DNA from 4 places in the Nocardiopsis sediminis genome. Region 3 is predicted to be linked to each of the others. Evidence: riboswitches for the same ligand, from Rfam matches in the RefSeq annotation. Region 3 holds a riboswitch; each other region holds the start of a gene.

Region 1 (4,143 bases), on a different contig from region 3:
GGCGCCTTCGCCAGCCGCAGCGCCTCGCTGGTGTCGGCGTGCTCGACCACCGTGACCGTGCAGGCGATGTCGAAGCCGGCGGGGGCGGCGGCGAGCGCGTCGGCGTACAGCGGGGGGCTGAGCCGCGGGTGGTAGAACATCGGGACCCAGCCGTCGGCGATCTCCGCCGCCAGGGCCACGTTCTTGGGGCCCTCGGCGCCCAGGTACACCGGGATGCGCGGGCGCAGCGGGTGGGTGATCGACTTGAGCGGCTTGCCCAGGCCGGCGCCGCCGGGGTAGGGCAGCGGGTGGTGCGGGCCGTCGCCGGTCACGGGCGCCTCGCGCCGCCAGACCTGCCGCATGATGTCGATGTACTCGCGGGTCCGTTGCAACGGGCGGGGGAAGGGGCGGCCGTACCAGCCCTCCACCACTTGGGGCCCCGACACCCCGATGCCCAGCCGCAGCCGGCCGCCGGAGAGGTGGTCCAGGGTGAGGGCGTGCATGGCGGTGGCCACCGGGGTGCGCGCCGACATCTGGGCGATCGCGGTGCCGAGCCCGATGTCGCGGGTCCGGGCGCCGTACCACGCCAGGGGGGTGAAGGCGTCGGATCCGTAGGCTTCGGCGGTCCACACCGACGTGTAGCCGAGTGCTTCGGCCGCCCGGACGGTCTCCGTCGCGTCGTCGGCTGCGGCCCCCCAGTAGCCCACGGCGAGACCCAGTTCCAGATCGTCGGCCACCGGCGCTCCCTCATTCGTCGTCGCGCCCCTGGGGCGCATACTAGAACGTGTTTCAGTTCGAGGAAAGGGGTGCCGGCGGTCCGCCGCGTCCGTTGGCGGGGGGCTCAGCCGCCTCCGCCTCCGCCGCCGTCCCCGCCCCCTCCGCCGCCTCCACTGTCTCCGCCGCCCCAGCCGCCTCCGCCGCTGTCGCCCCCGCCCCAGCTGAACCAGCCGCCGCCGTCACCGCCGCTGCTCGATCCGCCGTGGTGCGCCTCTTTGCCGCCGTCGCCTCCGGAGCTCCAGCCACCGCTGTAGTCGCCGCCCGCATAGCCGCTGCCGCGTGCCCGTCGCCGGGGCGGCGTGCGCCCGCCCGAGCGGTTGAGGGCCCGGCCGGCGATCCTGACGATCAGCAGCACCACGACTCCGGCCGCCACGACGGTGAAGCCCATTTCGATCACGCCCACGCCTGCTCCTTCCTCTCCATCACGGCCCGCGCCGGGTGCGTTCACGGCGGCGGGATACATCATGGGACGCCAATCCGGTCCGGGCGGTTCGGCCGATTCCGGGCCGGTTTCGCGGGCCGGCCGGAGGCACCCGGCGGCCGGAGGCGCCGCGAGGGCGTGTGAGATCGTGGTGGGCGGCGCCGACCGGCGGGCGACGTGATGCCCCGCCGTCGGCAGGAACCCGGTGTGAATCCGGGGCGGTCCCGCCACTGTGACCAGGGAGCGAACCCGCGACCATCGCCACTGCCGGAAGTCCCGGCGGGAAGGCGGCGGGGGAGCGGCGATCTGGGAGCCAGGAGACTGCCCGGCGCCATGACCGACCCCTATGGGCGTGGACTCCCGAGGAAGGACCGAACAGCGTGGGCGCTTCCGCTCGCTACCCCTTCACAGCGGTCGTCGGAATGGACGACCTCAAGCTCGCCCTGCTGCTCAACGCGGTGTCGCCCGCTGTCGGCGGGGTGCTGGTCCGCGGCGAGAAGGGGACCGCCAAGTCGACCGTGGTGCGCGCCCTGGCCGCGCTCCTGCCCGGGATCGGCGTCGTCCCCGGCTGCCGGTTCTCCTGCGACCCCGCCGCCCCCGACACCGGCTGCCCCGACGGCCCCCACGACACCGGCGCCGCCGCCGAACAGCGTGCGGCGCGGCTGGTCGAACTGCCCGTCGGCGCCAGCGAGGACCGCCTCGCCGGCTCCCTCGACCTCGAACGCGCGCTCACCGAGGGCGTCAAGGCGTTCGAGCCGGGGCTGCTCGCGGCGGCGCACCGCGGCGTCCTCTACGTCGACGAGGTCAACCTCCTCCACGACCACCTGGTCGACCTGCTGCTCGACGCCGCCGCGATGGGGACGTCGCACGTCGAGCGCGAGGGCGTGTCGGTGCGCCACGCGGCCCGGTTCCTGCTCGTGGGCACGATGAACCCCGAGGAGGGCGAGCTGCGCCCTCAGCTGCTCGACCGGTTCGGCCTGACCGTGGAGGTCGCCGCGACCCGCGACCCCGCCGAGCGGGCCGAGGTCGTGCGCCGCAGGCTCGCCTACGAGGCCGATCCCGCCGGCTTCGCCGCCCGCCACGCGGGCGAGGAGGCCGAGCTGGCCGCCCGCATCCGCGCCGCGCGCACGCGCCTGCCCGGCGTGGCCCTGTCCGACGCCGCTCTGCGCCAGGTCACCGCGGTCTGCGCGGCCTTCGAGGTCGACGGCCTGCGCGCCGACATCGTCACCGCCCGCGCCGCCATGGCCCTGGCCGCGTGGCGCGGCCGCACCGAGGTCACCGGCGACGACGTCCGCGACGCCGCCCGCCTGGCCCTGCCCCACCGCCGCCGGCGCGACCCCTTCGACGCCCCGGGCCTCGACGAGGACCGCCTCCGGCAGGCGCTCGACGACGCCGGCGACGACGACCCCGAACCCCCCGATGGCGGCCCCGCCGGGCCGGACGGCGCTCCGGGCGACGGCCCCGAAAGCCCCGCCGGAGCGGGGGAGTCCGACCCGGGAGCCGCGGACGGCGCCGGACCCGCCGACGGCCCCGGCCCCCGGCCGCAGCCGGACGGTTCCGCGGCGCCCGGCGCCGCCGGGCCGCGGCCTCCGGGCACCGAAGGCACCGGAAACCCCCGGGACGGCGGACCGCCGTCCGGCGCCGGTTCCGGCGACCCCTCCGGGGGCGACGGCACCCCCGCCGAAGCCGCGCCCGCCTACCGGCCCCGGCTCTTCAGCGTCCCCGGAACCGGCGCCGGTGCCCCCGGCCGCCGCTCGCGCGCCGAGACGCCCCTGGGGCGCACCACCGGCGCCCGCGTCCCCGCCGAACGCATGGGCGCGCTGCACCTCGCCGCCACCGTGAACGCCGCGGCCCCGCACCAGCGCGCACGCGGGCGCGACGGCCGCGGCCTCATCGTGCACCGCTCCGACCTGCGGGAGGCCGTGCGCGAGGGGCGCGAGGGCAACCTCGTGCTCTTCTGCGTCGACGCCAGCGGCTCCATGGCCGCCCGGCAGCGCATGCGCGCCGTCAAGGGGGCCGTCCTGAGCCTGCTGCTCGACGCCTACCAGCGCCGGGACAAGGTCGGCCTGGTGACCTTCCGCGGGCGCGGCGCCGAACTCGACCTGCCGCCGACCTCGTCGGTCGAGGCGGGCGCCCGCCGCCTGCGCGACCTGCGCACAGGCGGCCGCACCCCGCTGGCGGCCGGCCTGCTCCGCTGCGCCGACGTGCTGCGCATCGAGCGCCTGCGCGACCCGCGGCGGCGCCCCCTGCTCGTGGTCGTCACCGACGGCCGCGCCACCCACGGCGGGTTCGGCGACGCCCAGCGGGCGGGCGCGCTGATCCGCGCCGAGGGGGTCCGCAGCGTCGTCGTCGACTGCGAGTCGGGGCCCGTGCGCCTGGGCATGGCGCACCGGCTCGCCGCCGCCATGGACGCCGTCCCCGTGCCGCTGGAGGAGCTGCGCGCCGACACGCTGAGCGGCCTGGTCCGGCACGCGCGCGGCGCCGCCTGACACCTCGCGACGGCAACGGATCAACCGCAGCAAGGAGAACGACGAGACATGCCGAAGGGCGTACCGACCCACGTGCCCGACGACGGGCTCACCACCCGCCAGCGCCGCAACCGGCCGCTGCTGATGGTGCACACCGGCCCCGGAAAGGGGAAGTCCACCGCGGCGTTCGGCCTCGCCACCCGCTGCTGGGCGCAGGGCTGGGACATCGGGGTGTTCCAGTTCGTGAAGTCCGCCAAGTGGCGCATCGGCGAGGAGCGCGCGCTGCGCGTCCTGGGCGACTCCGGGGAGGGCGGCCGGGTCACCTGGAACAAGATGGGCGAGGGCTGGTCGTGGATCCGGCGCCCCGGGACCGAGCCCGACCACGCCGCCGACGCCGCCGAAGGGTGGGCGCAGATCAAGCGGGAGCTGGCCGCCGAGACCTACCGGCTCTACGTCCTCGACGAGTTCACCTACCCGATGAAGTGGGGGTGGGTGGAC
Region 2 (4,143 bases), on a different contig from region 3:
GCATGCGGTAGACCAACGCCACGACCTCCACCAGCGCGGTCGGCAGGCCGATGGCGGTAAGCCGCGGCAGCAGCTCGGCCAGCGGGGTGGTGAAGGCGAAGCCGAGCTGGCACACGAGTGCCGCCGCGGCGCGGGCACTGATCTCCGCGGCCCAGGCGGTTCCGTCGGGCGTCCACGCGAGAAGCCCGTCGCCGCCCCCGACCCCCACCAGCAGGGTCGCCGCGCCGGTGAGGATGAACGCCAACGGTGCCCACGCCGCCCGGGCGAAGGCCCGCGGCGGCACCTGCGCCGGGCCGAGGGCCGCCGCCAGCGCGACCGCCGCCGTCAGTGGGGCGCCCGGCCAGGCCGGCAGCGTCAGCGCGCATAGGAGCAGGCCGCCGAAGAAGGCCCCCTTGGCGGCGGGGTGGACCCGCCGCCACGGGCTGCGGTAGGCGGCCGCGTCGATCGCGAGCATGCCGCGCCGGTCAGCCGGAGTCGCGTGTGCCCGGATCGGGCGACCGCTCCGCGCGCAGCCGGCTACGGGTCCGGGCGGCGCCGAAGTAGTAGCCGATCACCCCCGCGCCGATGGCCGCCTGGAGGGCGAACAGGCCGGATTCGACCTCGCCGGAGGGGGCCTCGTAGAGCGGGGCGAACCAGGGTTCGTAGCCGGGGCGCAGCTCGGTGACGGCGTCTTCGGCCTGCCCGTCGGCCCCGGTGAAGGGCTCGGCGAGGTGGTCGCCCGCACCGATCAGCAGGGGCAGCACGGCGATGGCGGCGACCGCCGCCACCAGGAGCCAGGTCGTCGAGGTCTTGGGCACGGTCACACCGCCTTTCCGTCGGCCGCCGCCGGGGCCGCGGGGCCGCCGGCCGCGCGCAGCACGCCCAGGCGCAGCAGCTCGCCGCGGCTCGCGGTGGTCAGCAGCCGCATGATCACCACGGTCACCAGGCCTTCGATGACCGCGAGCGGCACCTGAGTGACGGAGAAGATCGCGCCGAACTTCACGAACGACCCGACGAGGCCGCCCGCCGGATCGGGGAAGGCCAGGGCGAGCTGGAGGCTGGTGACCGTGTAGGTGCTCAGGCTCGCCAGGGCCGCGCCGGTGAACACCGCGGCCCCCAGCGCCGTCGTCTCGGGGAGGGAGCGGGTGGCCGCGCGGACCAGCCGGTAGGCCCCGTAGCCCACCCACGGGCCCACCACCGCCATGGAGAACACGTTGGCGCCGAGCGTGGTCAGCCCGCCGTGTGCCAGGAGCAGCGCTTGGAACAGCAGGGTGATCGTGCCGAGGGCCGCCATGACGGGCGGCCGGAAGAGGATCGCCCCCAGGCCGGCGCCGGTGGGGTGCGAGCAGCTGCCCGTCACCGAGGGGATCTTCAGGGCGGACAGGACGAAGCAGAAGGCGCCGGAGGCGCCGATGAGCAGTTTGGCGTCGGGGTCGGCGCGGACGGCGGCGGTCAGGGACCGTACGCCGTGGACGACGAAAGGGGCGGACGCAGCGGTCCAGGCGGCTGCGTGCTGCCACGGCAGAAAGCCTTCGGCGATATGCATATCAGGAGACCCATCTCCAGCACCTCGTGGACGGTCGTCACGCCGTGGCCGGTCTCCTGGCTTGCGGGTCAGCGCCCTCCGCCGGCCTTCCCGGCGACGCCCTCGCAGGCGCCTCCAGTGACCGTCGCCGCCCGCACCGCCGGAGGCGGTGGGACGGGGCATCGGACTACCCGTTCACAGTGGCGAGGGCCGCGCCGGTTTCCCACCGGACTTCCCGAACACCACGGCCCCACGACAGTACGGCGGCATATGGTCCCGCGCAATAGCCCGTCTCCGCACCGGGGGTGCGGCGCAGGCGAGGGGGTACCGACACCGTCGGCCGGCCGGCGAGCCCTCCGTCGCCCGGATACGGCGGTCGGCCGGCCCGGTCGTGACGGGGTTCAGCCCTCATCGGAGAAGGCGACCGGCCCCGAACCTGTGCATTCACCGGGCCCTTACCGCTCGCCGGGATCGGGGCATCGTCGGCCCCGGCGGAAGGCGCCCCGCTCACCGGCCCGTCCATGCCGTTCACTCCGGAGTCCGCGCCCGAGGTCGCGTGGGTTCCGTTCGTCGGCTGGAAAAGCCCGGCGCGCCCGAAACCGTGTCCTCGGGGCGGCCGCCGGGCCCGATCACCTTGCCGGTGATCGGGTACTTCGCGGGGCCTCTTGGCGGACGTCGCGGGTTCAGTCGTCGGTGCGGGTGTCGATGACCTCGCCGGCGGCGTCGAGGAGGACGTCGTGTTCCCGGCCGTCGGCGGCGCGGACCTCGGCCTCCCAGCCTTCCCAGCCGTCCTCGTCGGTGCGCTCCACCTCGGTGGCCTGGGCGCCGTCGCCGATCGCCTGCTCGGCGGCGGTGGCGACCGTGTCGCGGTCGGCTTCGGGGCTGTCACCCGTGTTCTGCCACGGGGCGGGGCCCTCGGGGGCACGGAAGGTGGTCCCGTTGATCGTGAAGGCGTCGGCGTCGCGATTGTCGTCGTCATCGTCGCGATCGCCATCGTCGTCGCGGTCGTCATCATCGTGGTCGTCATCGTCATAGCGCACGTCCAGGGTGACCTCCCGGCCCTCAAGTGCGCGCAGTTCGTCCAAGACCGGGTCGGTGGTGCCGTCGCCGTCGAGGTCGCCGGCCTCCGGGTTCGTCAGCAGCCACTCCTCGGGGCCGAAGTCGACGTCGACGTCCGCCACCCGCCAGTCGTCGGGGTCGTCCCCGGCGCTGAGCACGCCCGTGAGCTGCTCGGTCCCGGCGGCCGGCTGCGTCGACGCACCGGCATGGGCAGGTGCGCCGTTCGACGCGCCCGCATCCGCAGGCGCCCCATTCGACGCGCCCGCATCGGCAGGCGCTCCGTTCGACGCGCCGCCCGCGGTGACCGCGCTGACCCGGATCGGGTCCGCCGGCTGTTCGGGATCACCGGCCAGTACGTAGGCCCCGGCTCCGGCGGCCAGCAGCCCGGCGGCGGAGGAGAGGAGGATCGTCGTCCTGGCGCGCATGGCAACTCCTTGTCAGCGGTGGTTCGGGGTTCCAGCATCCGGCACCGCGATGAGGAGGGGATGAAAGTGGTCTGAGCCCCTCTTCATTCTGAGATTGGGCCGCTCTTCATCCTGATCTCGAGGGGCGTCCCGGCCCCTGCCTCGGGCGGCTCCCCCGCTTCGCACCGCCCCGGGTGAGAGTGTCGCGGCCCGGCCCCGTTGCCCGCCGGGCGGATGATGATCGCGGGGGGAGGACCTGTGGCGGCTCTGGAGCTGGTGGTGATGCTGGGCGCGGTCATCCTCGTGTGCGGCGGGCTGTCGCGGCGCACCGGGGTCGCGGCGCCGGTGCTCCTGCTGTTGGCCGGGATCGCGCTCGGGTTCGTGCCCGCTCTGCGCCGGATCCACCTGCCGCCCGAGCTGATGCTGCTGGTGTTCCTGCCCGCCCTGCTCTACTGGGAGGCGCTGACCACGTCGCTGCGGGAGATCCGCGCGACGCTGCGCGGCATCGTCCTCAACAGCACGCTGCTGGTGGTCGTCACCGCCGCCGCCGTGGCGGTCACCGCGCACGCCCTCGGCCTGCCGTGGGGGCCGGCGTGGGTTCTGGGCGCGGCGGTCGCCCCCACCGACGCCACCGCGGTCGCCGCCCTCTCCGGGTGCCTGCCGCGCCGCACCGTCACCGCGCTCAGAGCCGAGAGCCTGGTCAACGACGGTACTGCGCTGGTACTTTACGGCATCGCCGTGGGCGTCACGGTCGGATCGGAGCCCTTCAGCGCCGGCGGCATCGGCGGGCGGGTCGCCCTCGCCTACGCCTGGGGCATCGCCGCCGGTGCGCTGATCGCCTGGCTCGGCGTCCTGGCGCGGCGCCGCGTCACCGATCCCCTCCTCGGCAACGTGCTGATCCTGCTGATCCCGTTCTGCGCCTTCCTGCTCGCCGAACTCGCCGAGGCCTCCGGTGTGCTGGCCGTGGTGGTCTGCGGGCTGGTGATGAGCCGGGTCGGGCCGCGCATCGGGGTGGCCGCCACCCGTCAGCAGACCATCGCGTTCTGGACGCTGGCGACCTTCCTGATCAACGCGGCGCTGTTCGTCCTGGTGGGGATCGAGGCGCAGACGACGCTGCGCGCCCTGGTCAGCACCGACCTGTGGGCGGCGCTGGCCGGCGTCGTGGTCGTCTGGGTG
Region 3 (4,143 bases):
GTCAGCGGTGACGAGGACATGGCCCAGGTCGTGGCCGACGTGCAGGACCTCGGGGTCCGCGTCACTGTCGTGCACATCTCGGTCGAGGGCAACTGGACCATCTCGCGTTCGCTGCGCCGCGAATGCGACGACCTCATCGAGATCGGGGCGGGTCACCTGCGCCCCTACGTCAACCTCCTCTCGGGCGCCGGCGGCTCGGCCGACGACACCGGAGAGACCACCACCCCTCTAGGCAACGGCCGGGCACGCACGGGCCCCGAGGTCTCCCGGCAGCCGGTGACCGCCCACCCCTCGTCCCCGCGGGTGGAACCCGCCGGGTCGTCGTCGGGCGGGCTGGAGGCCATGTTCGCCGGGACCGGCGCCCAGCCGGCCATGACCGGCAGCGCCATGGACCAGCTCCGTGCCATGCGCCAGACCCTGGCCCAGCAGCGCGGGGGCGACCACCTGGCGCCGCAGGGCGCGGGCGGCGTCGACACCCCGCGCTCGGGCAACAGCGGGCCCATCGACGTCAACGGGTTCCCGGCGGTCGGCCCGGCGCCGCCACCGGCCCCCACCACGGGCGCGCACACCAGCATGGCGGGCAACCCGCCCACCGGTGCGCACACCAGCATGGCGGCGAACCCGCCCAACGGCGCCAACGCGGGCTACGCCCTGCCCAGCACAGGCCAGGACCCCGGCATGGCCGGCCCGCAGGGCGGCTACGGCGCACCGCCGCAGCAGCAGCCGCGGCCGCCACAGCCACCGCCGCCGCACCAGCAGCCGGCCCTCCCGGTCGCCGGATCGCACCGCGACCCGATGATGGGCGGGGGCAACCAGTACGAGCGCGAGGCACCACCGGCCCGGAGTGCCCCGCCTCCGGCACCGGAACCGCGCTACGGCGGCAACACCGGAGCGAACCCCGGGTTCGGAGGTAACACCGGCCCAAACCCTATTTTTGGGGTCAGTACGGGAACTGAGTCCCGCTTCGGCACCCCCGCCGAAGCACCCACGGACTCACGACCCGGTACTGGCCCCCGCCCCGACCAACGGGTCCAGCACGGGCCCTACACCAACCCCACCCGCACCGTCGGGTACGTCCCCCCGGGATCATCGGGCGCGCGCACGATCGACGACGCCGTGAATGTCGCGCGCCAGGAAGGGAACGACTTCGCGGAGTCCATCGCTCGCGACGCCCCGGCCCTGTGGCTGGAGGCGGTGCTCGTACGCCGGCCCCGCATGCCCTCCGATCTGGAGGCACGCCTGCTCCAGGGGTCGGCGCTGCCGATCGACTTCCTGCTGCGCGACGAAGTCCGCGACGCCCTGCGGCAGGGCTTCTGGAACGCGCTCGAACGCGCACGGAGCTGATGACCGGGTGTGGCGGAGCGATGAGGACCTAGGGAGGGTGCCGGTGACCCGCGTGACGACGGCCGATCTCGACCGGCTGGAATTCCGGGCGGTGCAGTCCGGTGACCATGTCGAGGTCGCGGCGGAGCTCCTCCGCCTGGCCAACCGGGTCGACTCCGACAGCGAGATCTCGCGCGCCGAGCTCTTCGTGCGCGCGGGCGAGCAGTGGGAGATGGCGCAGGAGTTCGAGCGCGCGTCGGCCGCCTACCAGCGGGCGATCGATGACGGCGGCGTGACCATCATCGACGCCCGCGCGCTCCAGGCGGGCGCGCTGTTCGAGCTCGACCTCGCCGACACCGCCTACGCCCAGCTGGAGCGGTTGCGCTCGGAGGGCCCGCGCAACCTGCCCACCTACATCCACATCGCCGAGACCCTCCAGGCGTACGGCGACCTCAAGGGCGCCCACGTCTGGGCCACCCTGGGGGTCGAGCGGTTCCGCCACCAGGACGTCTCGCCCTATGTGCACGACCTCCTCATGGAGCTGCTGCGCACCCGCTACCGGATCCGCGTCGACCTCGGCTTCGAGGAGGACGCCCTGGACCGCCTGATCGACGGCTGAGCGCCGCCGTGGCGGCCTGCCCGCCCGCTTCGTACGGCGGATCGGGCGGTTTTCGTGCTGCGCGGATGCGGACCGGTGCTCCCGCCCTGGGTGGGCTTCGCTTAGCACACGACCGATCATCCTGTCATCCGCGAAACGGCGTGACACACGCTCATATTGCGGTGTTCGACGTCGGGTGCCACTAGATGTAGTATCGCTCGCGCTGGTGGTTCACCGGGGCGCCTCCCCGGTGAGGCAAGAGGGAACCCGGTGCGAATCCGGGACTGCCCCGCAGCGGTGAGCGGGAACGACCGCCGTCAACGAGCACTGGGCGCTGAGCGTCCGGGAAGCGACGGCCAGTAGGCCCGGGCCGGATCCGGCCCACGGCGCCCGCGAGTCCGAAGACCTGCCACCGGTGTGCGCGCACGGCGCGCACTCGCAACGGGGCCTCGAGGGTGGGCCGCCGCGGATCAGGGACCCCTGCCACGGGAACGTCGTGGCCGCCCCCTGCCTGCGTGCCCCCCGACAGCGCCCGGCCGGTTCACGTCTACCTGGTTGGAGCCACGCATGACCCTCGACACCGATACCGCCCCGCTGGGCGCGGCGCCCGCGCCCACTGTGTCGACCGCGTCGGCGGGGGCCGACCCCCTCCCGCGGGCCGCGTCGGTGGTGCGCGAGGCGTGCGCCGGGCTCGCGGGCGTTTCGGCCGAGACCGTCCTGGCGGAGGCCCGGCGCACCGTCTACCCGGGGATCCGCGCCGACGAGCTGGAGCTCGCGCTCATCATGGCGGCCCGCGCCTTCGTCGAGGCCGACCCCGACCACTCCTATGTCGCCGCCCGCCTGCTGCTGGACAAGCTCCGCCGCGAAGCCCTGACCTTCCTCGCGGGGCGGCCCGACGAGGCCGGCCAGTCGCAGATGGCCGGCCGCTACGCGGACTACCTCGCCGACTACGTCGCCCGCGGCATCCGGCTGGAGCAGCTCGACCCCGAACTGGCGTCCTTCGACCTCGCCCGCCTGGGCGCCGCCCTGCGCCCCGAGCGCGACCTGGACTTCACCTTCCTCGGCCTCCAGACCCTCTACGACCGCTACTTCCTGCACAGCGACGGCACCCGATACGAACTGCCGCAGGCGTTCTTCATGCGCGTGGCAATGGGCCTGGCCCTGCGCGAGGACGACCGCGAGGCGCGGGCCATCGAGTTCTACGAGCTGCTGTCGTCGTTCGACTTCATGTGCTCCACGCCCACCCTGTTCAACTCCGGCACCCGCCGCGCCCAGCTGTCGTCGTGCTTCCTGACCACCGCCGGCGACGACCTCCAGTCGATCTTCCACGGGATCAGCAACAACGCCCTGCTCTCCAAGTACTCCGGCGGCCTGGGCAACGACTGGACCCCGGTCCGCGGCATCGGCGCCCACATCAAGGGCACCAACGGCAAGAGCCAGGGCGTGGTCCCCTTCCTCAAGATCGCCAACGACACCGCTGTAGCGGTCAACCAAGGGGGCCGGCGAAAGGGCGCGGTGTGCGCGTACCTGGAGACGTGGCACATCGACATCGAGGAGTTCCTCGACCTGCGCAAGAACACCGGTGACGACCGGCGGCGCACGCACGACATGAACACCGCCAACTGGGTGCCCGACCTGTTCCTGCAACGGGTCGAGGCCGGGGGCGAGTGGACGCTGTTCTCGCCCGATGAGGTGCCCGACCTGCACGACCTCTACGGCGCGGAGTTCGCCGCCGCCTACACCGCCTACGAGAAGGCCGCCGACGCCGGCGAGATCCGGGTGTGGCGGCGGGTGCCCGCCGTCGACCTGTGGCGGCGCATGCTCACCATGCTCTTCGAGACCGGCCACCCCTGGATCACGTTCAAGGACCCCTGCAACCTGCGCTCGCCGCAGCAGCACGCCGGCGTGGTGCACTCGTCCAACCTGTGCACCGAGATCACGCTGAACACCGGCGCCGACGAGGTGGCGGTGTGCAACCTGGGCTCGGTCAACCTGGCCCGCCACACCACCGCCGACGGGCTGGACGCCGAGCGGCTGCGCCGCACCGTCCGCACGGCGGTGCGGATGCTCGACAACGTGATCGACGTGAACTTCTACACGATCCCCGAGGCCGAGCGCGCCAACCTGCGGCACCGCCCCGTGGGCCTGGGCCTGATGGGCTTCCAGGACGCGCTGTTCCGGCTGCGGCTGCCCATGGCGTCGCAGGGCGCGGTGGACTTCGC
Region 4 (4,143 bases), on a different contig from region 3:
CTGTCCGACGGCGACCTGGCCCACGTCTCCTGCGACGCCACGGCGCAACGGTGGGTGGTGGACTTCACCCACGACCGCGATCCCGGTGTCACCTGGTTCTACGACCACGCCACAGGGCAGGCGCGCCGCCTGTTCCGGCCGTTCCCGCACCTCGACCCAGCCCGGCTGTCCCCGGTCACCCCGATCACCGTCACCGCCCGCGACGGACTTGCCCTGCCCTGCCACCTCACCCTACCGGCCGGGGCCGAGCCGCGCGGCCTGCCGACCGTGCTGCTGGTGCACGGCGGACCGTGGTACCGCGACAGCTGGGGCTACGACCCGGAGGTCCAACTCCTGGCCAACCGCGGCTACGCGGTGCTCCAGGTCGACTTCCGCGGCTCCACCGGCTACGGCAAGGCCCACACCCAGGCCGCGATCGGCCAGTTCGCCGGGCGCATGCACGACGATCTGATCGACGCCTTGGACTGGGCGGTCGCGCAGGGCCACACCGACCCGGACCGGGTCGCGATCTACGGCTGCTCCTATGGCGGCTACGCCGCACTCGTCGGGGCCGCGTTCACCCCGGACCGGTTCGCCGCCGCCATCAGCTACACCGGCATGTCCGACCTCGCCGACCTCATCCGGTCGGTCGTTCCGGTCGCCCGCAACGCCATCGAGAACAGCTACCTGCGCTACATCGGCGACCCCGACGACCCCCGCCAGGAGGCCGACATGCTCGCCCGCTCACCCATCAGCCGGGTCGACGACATCACCGCACCGGTGCTGCTGATCCACGGAGCCAACGATGTCCGCGTCGCCCGCCGCCACTCCGACCGCATCGCCGATGCGCTTCGCTCCCGCGGCGCCGAGGTCGAGTACCTGCTGAATGAGGCCGAGGGCCACTGGTTCATCAACCCCGACAGCAACATCGAGCTGTACCGCACCATCGAGCGCTTCCTGGCCCGGCACCTGGGCGGACGACGGTCGTCGGCCACGTCCTGATCGACGGCGGGCGGTCTCTTCATCCGCGCCTGCCATCCCGGGCCCAGGCCGGTGGCCGCCGGTCAGCGCACCGGCCTGGGCCCGGCGCCGAGGTCGGCGTGCATCTTCATGGTGGAAGCAGCCGCGTCACACTTCTTCGACTGCAACTCATTTTTCGTCGCGATCCGCTCACACGGGCGGATCGAGGCCCTGAAGCCCGGCTGCCAACCGCTACAGTGGCAGGGCAGCTGGTTCGGCCGCCGCACGGAATCACGGCGGTGGCCGAGGTAAGAGGGAACCCGGTGCGAATCCGGGACTGCCCCGCAGCGGTGAGTGGGAACGACCGCCGTCAGTCTCCGCGGAGACCAGCACTGAGCCCAGCCGGCTCGGGAAGCGATGGCCAGTAGGAACCCGGCGTGCGCCGGAACGCCCACGAGTCCGAAGACCTGCCCGCTGTGCGCCCCACGACCGTGGGGTGCAGGCCGAGACCTCGCGGGTGGGTCGTCGCCGGATCGCGATCGCGTGCCGGTCGCGCTTCGTCACGCGCTCCCGCAGGTCCACGCGGACTCGCGAAGGAGAGCCCCGTGACCCAGACCACTGCGACCAGCCGCGCCACCGTGCACGGCTACCCGCGCCAGGGCGCCCACCGGCAACTGAAGAAGGCGACCGAGTCCTACTGGGCAGGCCGCATCGACGCCCACACCCTGCTCGGAACCGCCCGTGAGCTGCGGCTGCACAACCTGACGCAGCTGCGCGACGCCGGCATCGACGAGATCCCGAGCAACGACTTCTCGTTCTACGACCACGTCCTGGACACCGCCTGGATGCTCGGCGCCATCCCCGAGCGGCACCTCGCCGCCGTCCCGGACACAACGAGCACCGCCGGCAGGCTCGACCGCTATTTCGCGATGGCGCGCGGTACCGCAGACGCCCACCCGCTGGAGATGACGAAGTGGTTCGACACGAACTACCACTACCTCGTCCCCGAGATCGGGCCCGGCACCCGCTTCACCCTCGACCCGGGCAAGCCCCTCGGTGAATTCGCGGAGGCCTTGGAGCAGGGCGTGCAGACCCGTCCGGTGCTCCTCGGCCCGGTCACCTTCCTGCTGCTGGCCAAGGACCCGACCGGTACCGAGGGGTTCCGGCCCCTGGACCTGCTCGACCAGGTGATCCCGCTGTACGCCGACCTGCTGCGGCGCCTGCACGAAGCGGGCGCGCAGTGGGTCCAGCTCGACGAACCCGCGCTCGTCACCGACCAGCCGGCCGAGGTGCTGGCCAAGGTCGCCGACACCTACGCCACCCTGGCGGCCGCGACCGCGCGCCCCAAGATCGTGGTCGCCTCCTACTTCGACAGGCTCGGCGACGCGCTGCCGGTGCTGGCCACGTCGGCCGTCGAGGGCCTGGCCCTGGACTTCACCAACGCCGCCGCGGCCAACCTCGGCGGCCTCGCCGCCGCCGGCGGCATGCCGGGCAAACGCCTGATCGCCGGGGTCGTCAACGGGCGCAACATCTGGGCCGCGGACCTGAGCGCCGCCTTGAGCACCCTGGGCACACTGCTCGGGCTGGCCGGTTCCGTGGACGTCTCGGCATCCTGCTCGCTGCTGCACGTGCCGCTGGACGTGACCCTGGAAACCGGCCTCGACCCCGAGATCGCCGGCTGGCTGTCGTTCGCCAGGCAGAAGCTCGACGAAATCGTCACACTGCGACGCGGCCTGACCGAAGGCCGCACCGCGATCAGCGACATCCTGCACACCAACCAAAGCCGCCTGGCCTCCCGCGCGGCGTCGCCGATCGTGCGGGTCCCGGCCGTGCGCGACCGGGTCGCCGCGGTCACCGACGCCGACCTGCACCGCATCAGCCCCTATGCCACGCGCCGCCAAGCCCAGCAGGGCCGACTGCGCCTGCCCGAGCTGCCGACGACCACGATCGGCTCGTTCCCGCAGACGCAGGAGCTGCGCACGGCCCGCGCGGCCCTGCGCGCCGGCACGCTCGACCACGCCGCCTACCGCGACGCCATGCGGGCCGAGATCCGCGCCGTCATTGCCGAGCAGGAGCGAATCGGCCTGGACGTGCTGGTCCACGGCGAGCCCGAACGCAACGACATGGTCCAGTACTTCGGTGAGCAGCTCACCGGGTTCCTGGCCACCCGGCACGGCTGGGTCCAGTCGTATGGGACCCGCTACGTGAGGCCGCCGCTCATCGTCGGCGATGTCTCGCGCCCGGCGCCGATGACCGTCGAGTGGGCCGCCTACGCCCAGAGCCTGACCGAGCGGCCGGTCAAAGGCATGCTGACCGGCCCGGTCACCATGCTCGCCTGGTCGTTCGTGCGCGACGACCAGCCCGAAGGCGACACCGCCCGCCAGGTCGCCGTCGCCCTGCGCGACGAGGTTCTCGACCTGGAGCGCGCGGGGATCTCGATCATCCAGGTCGACGAACCCGCCCTGCGCGAGACCCTGCCGCTGCGTACCGCCGACCGCGCGGCCTACCTGGACTGGGCCGTCGCCGCGTTCCAGCTGTCCACCGCGGGTGTGCGGGACGACACCCAGATCCACACGCACATGTGTTACGCCGAGTTCGGCGACGTCCTGGCGGCCATCATCGACATGGACGCCGACGTGATCAGCCTGGAGGCCGCGAGGTCGGCCATGGCGATCGTCGCCGATCTGGCCCGCGCCGGATACGCCAACGAGGCCGGGCCCGGCGTCTGGGACATCCACTCCCCGCGCGTCCCCTCCGTCGAAGAGATCGTGGGCCACCTCCGCACCGCCGTCGGCGCGTTCCCGCCCGGCCGGCTGTGGGTCAACCCCGACTGCGGGCTCAAGACCCGCGGCTACCCCGAGGTGCGGGCCACCCTCGCCAACCTGGTCGAGGCCACCGGCCACCTGCGGGCCCGGCCGTGACGAGCTGACCGCTTTCCCCGCGGCGGGCGGCCACCCGCCCGCCGCGGCGCCCGCACAGCGCCCGGCCCGGTATGACCACGTCGACCGGCCAGCGCGACCGGCTATCCCTGCGCGGCGACGAGGAACATCGGCACCGCCACGAAGATCCGGTTCGTGCGGGCGCGCTCGGCCTGCTCGGCGAGCCAGCTCTCCTCGTCGGTGATCCGGTGCAGCAGGGCGAGCGCGGTGTCATCGGTGAACACACTGGTGCGCACCTCGACGACCGGGTCGGTGAACCCGGCAT

The links. A riboswitch is a leader RNA that binds a small molecule or an ion and turns the genes downstream of it on or off. The one in region 3 is predicted to bind cobalamin.
Region 1: linked by a shared signal. The riboswitch ahead of ACFOVU_RS25345 (putative cobaltochelatase) and the one ahead of ACFOVU_RS19310 (ribonucleoside-diphosphate reductase subunit alpha) in region 3 are both predicted to bind cobalamin.
Region 2: linked by a shared signal. The riboswitch ahead of ACFOVU_RS15625 (energy-coupling factor ABC transporter permease) and the one ahead of ACFOVU_RS19310 (ribonucleoside-diphosphate reductase subunit alpha) in region 3 are both predicted to bind cobalamin.
Region 4: linked by a shared signal. The riboswitch ahead of metE (5-methyltetrahydropteroyltriglutamate--homocysteine S-methyltransferase) and the one ahead of ACFOVU_RS19310 (ribonucleoside-diphosphate reductase subunit alpha) in region 3 are both predicted to bind cobalamin.

The regions. Positions count from the first base shown of each region.
Region 1 covers NZ_JBHSBH010000015.1:634,824-638,966, reverse strand. Annotated here, with positions in the region: gene ACFOVU_RS25355 (LLM class F420-dependent oxidoreductase) at 1-716, opposite strand, end outside; gene ACFOVU_RS25350 (hypothetical protein) at 821-1,159, opposite strand; cobalamin riboswitch at 1,373-1,501, shown strand; gene ACFOVU_RS25345 (putative cobaltochelatase) at 1,558-3,666, shown strand; gene cobO (cob(I)yrinic acid a,c-diamide adenosyltransferase) at 3,715-4,143, shown strand, end outside.
Region 2 covers NZ_JBHSBH010000010.1:140,960-145,102, reverse strand. Annotated here, with positions in the region: gene cbiQ (cobalt ECF transporter T component CbiQ) at 1-454, opposite strand, end outside; gene ACFOVU_RS15630 (energy-coupling factor ABC transporter substrate-binding protein) at 465-803, opposite strand; gene ACFOVU_RS15625 (energy-coupling factor ABC transporter permease) at 800-1,525, opposite strand; cobalamin riboswitch at 1,555-1,766, opposite strand; gene ACFOVU_RS15620 (PepSY domain-containing protein) at 2,188-2,988, opposite strand; gene ACFOVU_RS15615 (Na+/H+ antiporter) at 3,226-4,143, shown strand, end outside.
Region 3 covers NZ_JBHSBH010000012.1:266,650-270,792, forward strand. Annotated here, with positions in the region: gene ACFOVU_RS19300 (NYN domain-containing protein) at 1-1,344, shown strand, start outside; gene ACFOVU_RS19305 (hypothetical protein) at 1,388-1,942, shown strand; cobalamin riboswitch at 2,132-2,349, shown strand; gene ACFOVU_RS19310 (ribonucleoside-diphosphate reductase subunit alpha) at 2,489-4,143, shown strand, end outside.
Region 4 covers NZ_JBHSBH010000010.1:34,698-38,840, reverse strand. Annotated here, with positions in the region: gene ACFOVU_RS15190 (S9 family peptidase) at 1-981, shown strand, start outside; cobalamin riboswitch at 1,193-1,428, shown strand; gene metE (5-methyltetrahydropteroyltriglutamate--homocysteine S-methyltransferase) at 1,545-3,860, shown strand; gene ACFOVU_RS15180 (methyltransferase domain-containing protein) at 3,962-4,143, opposite strand, start outside.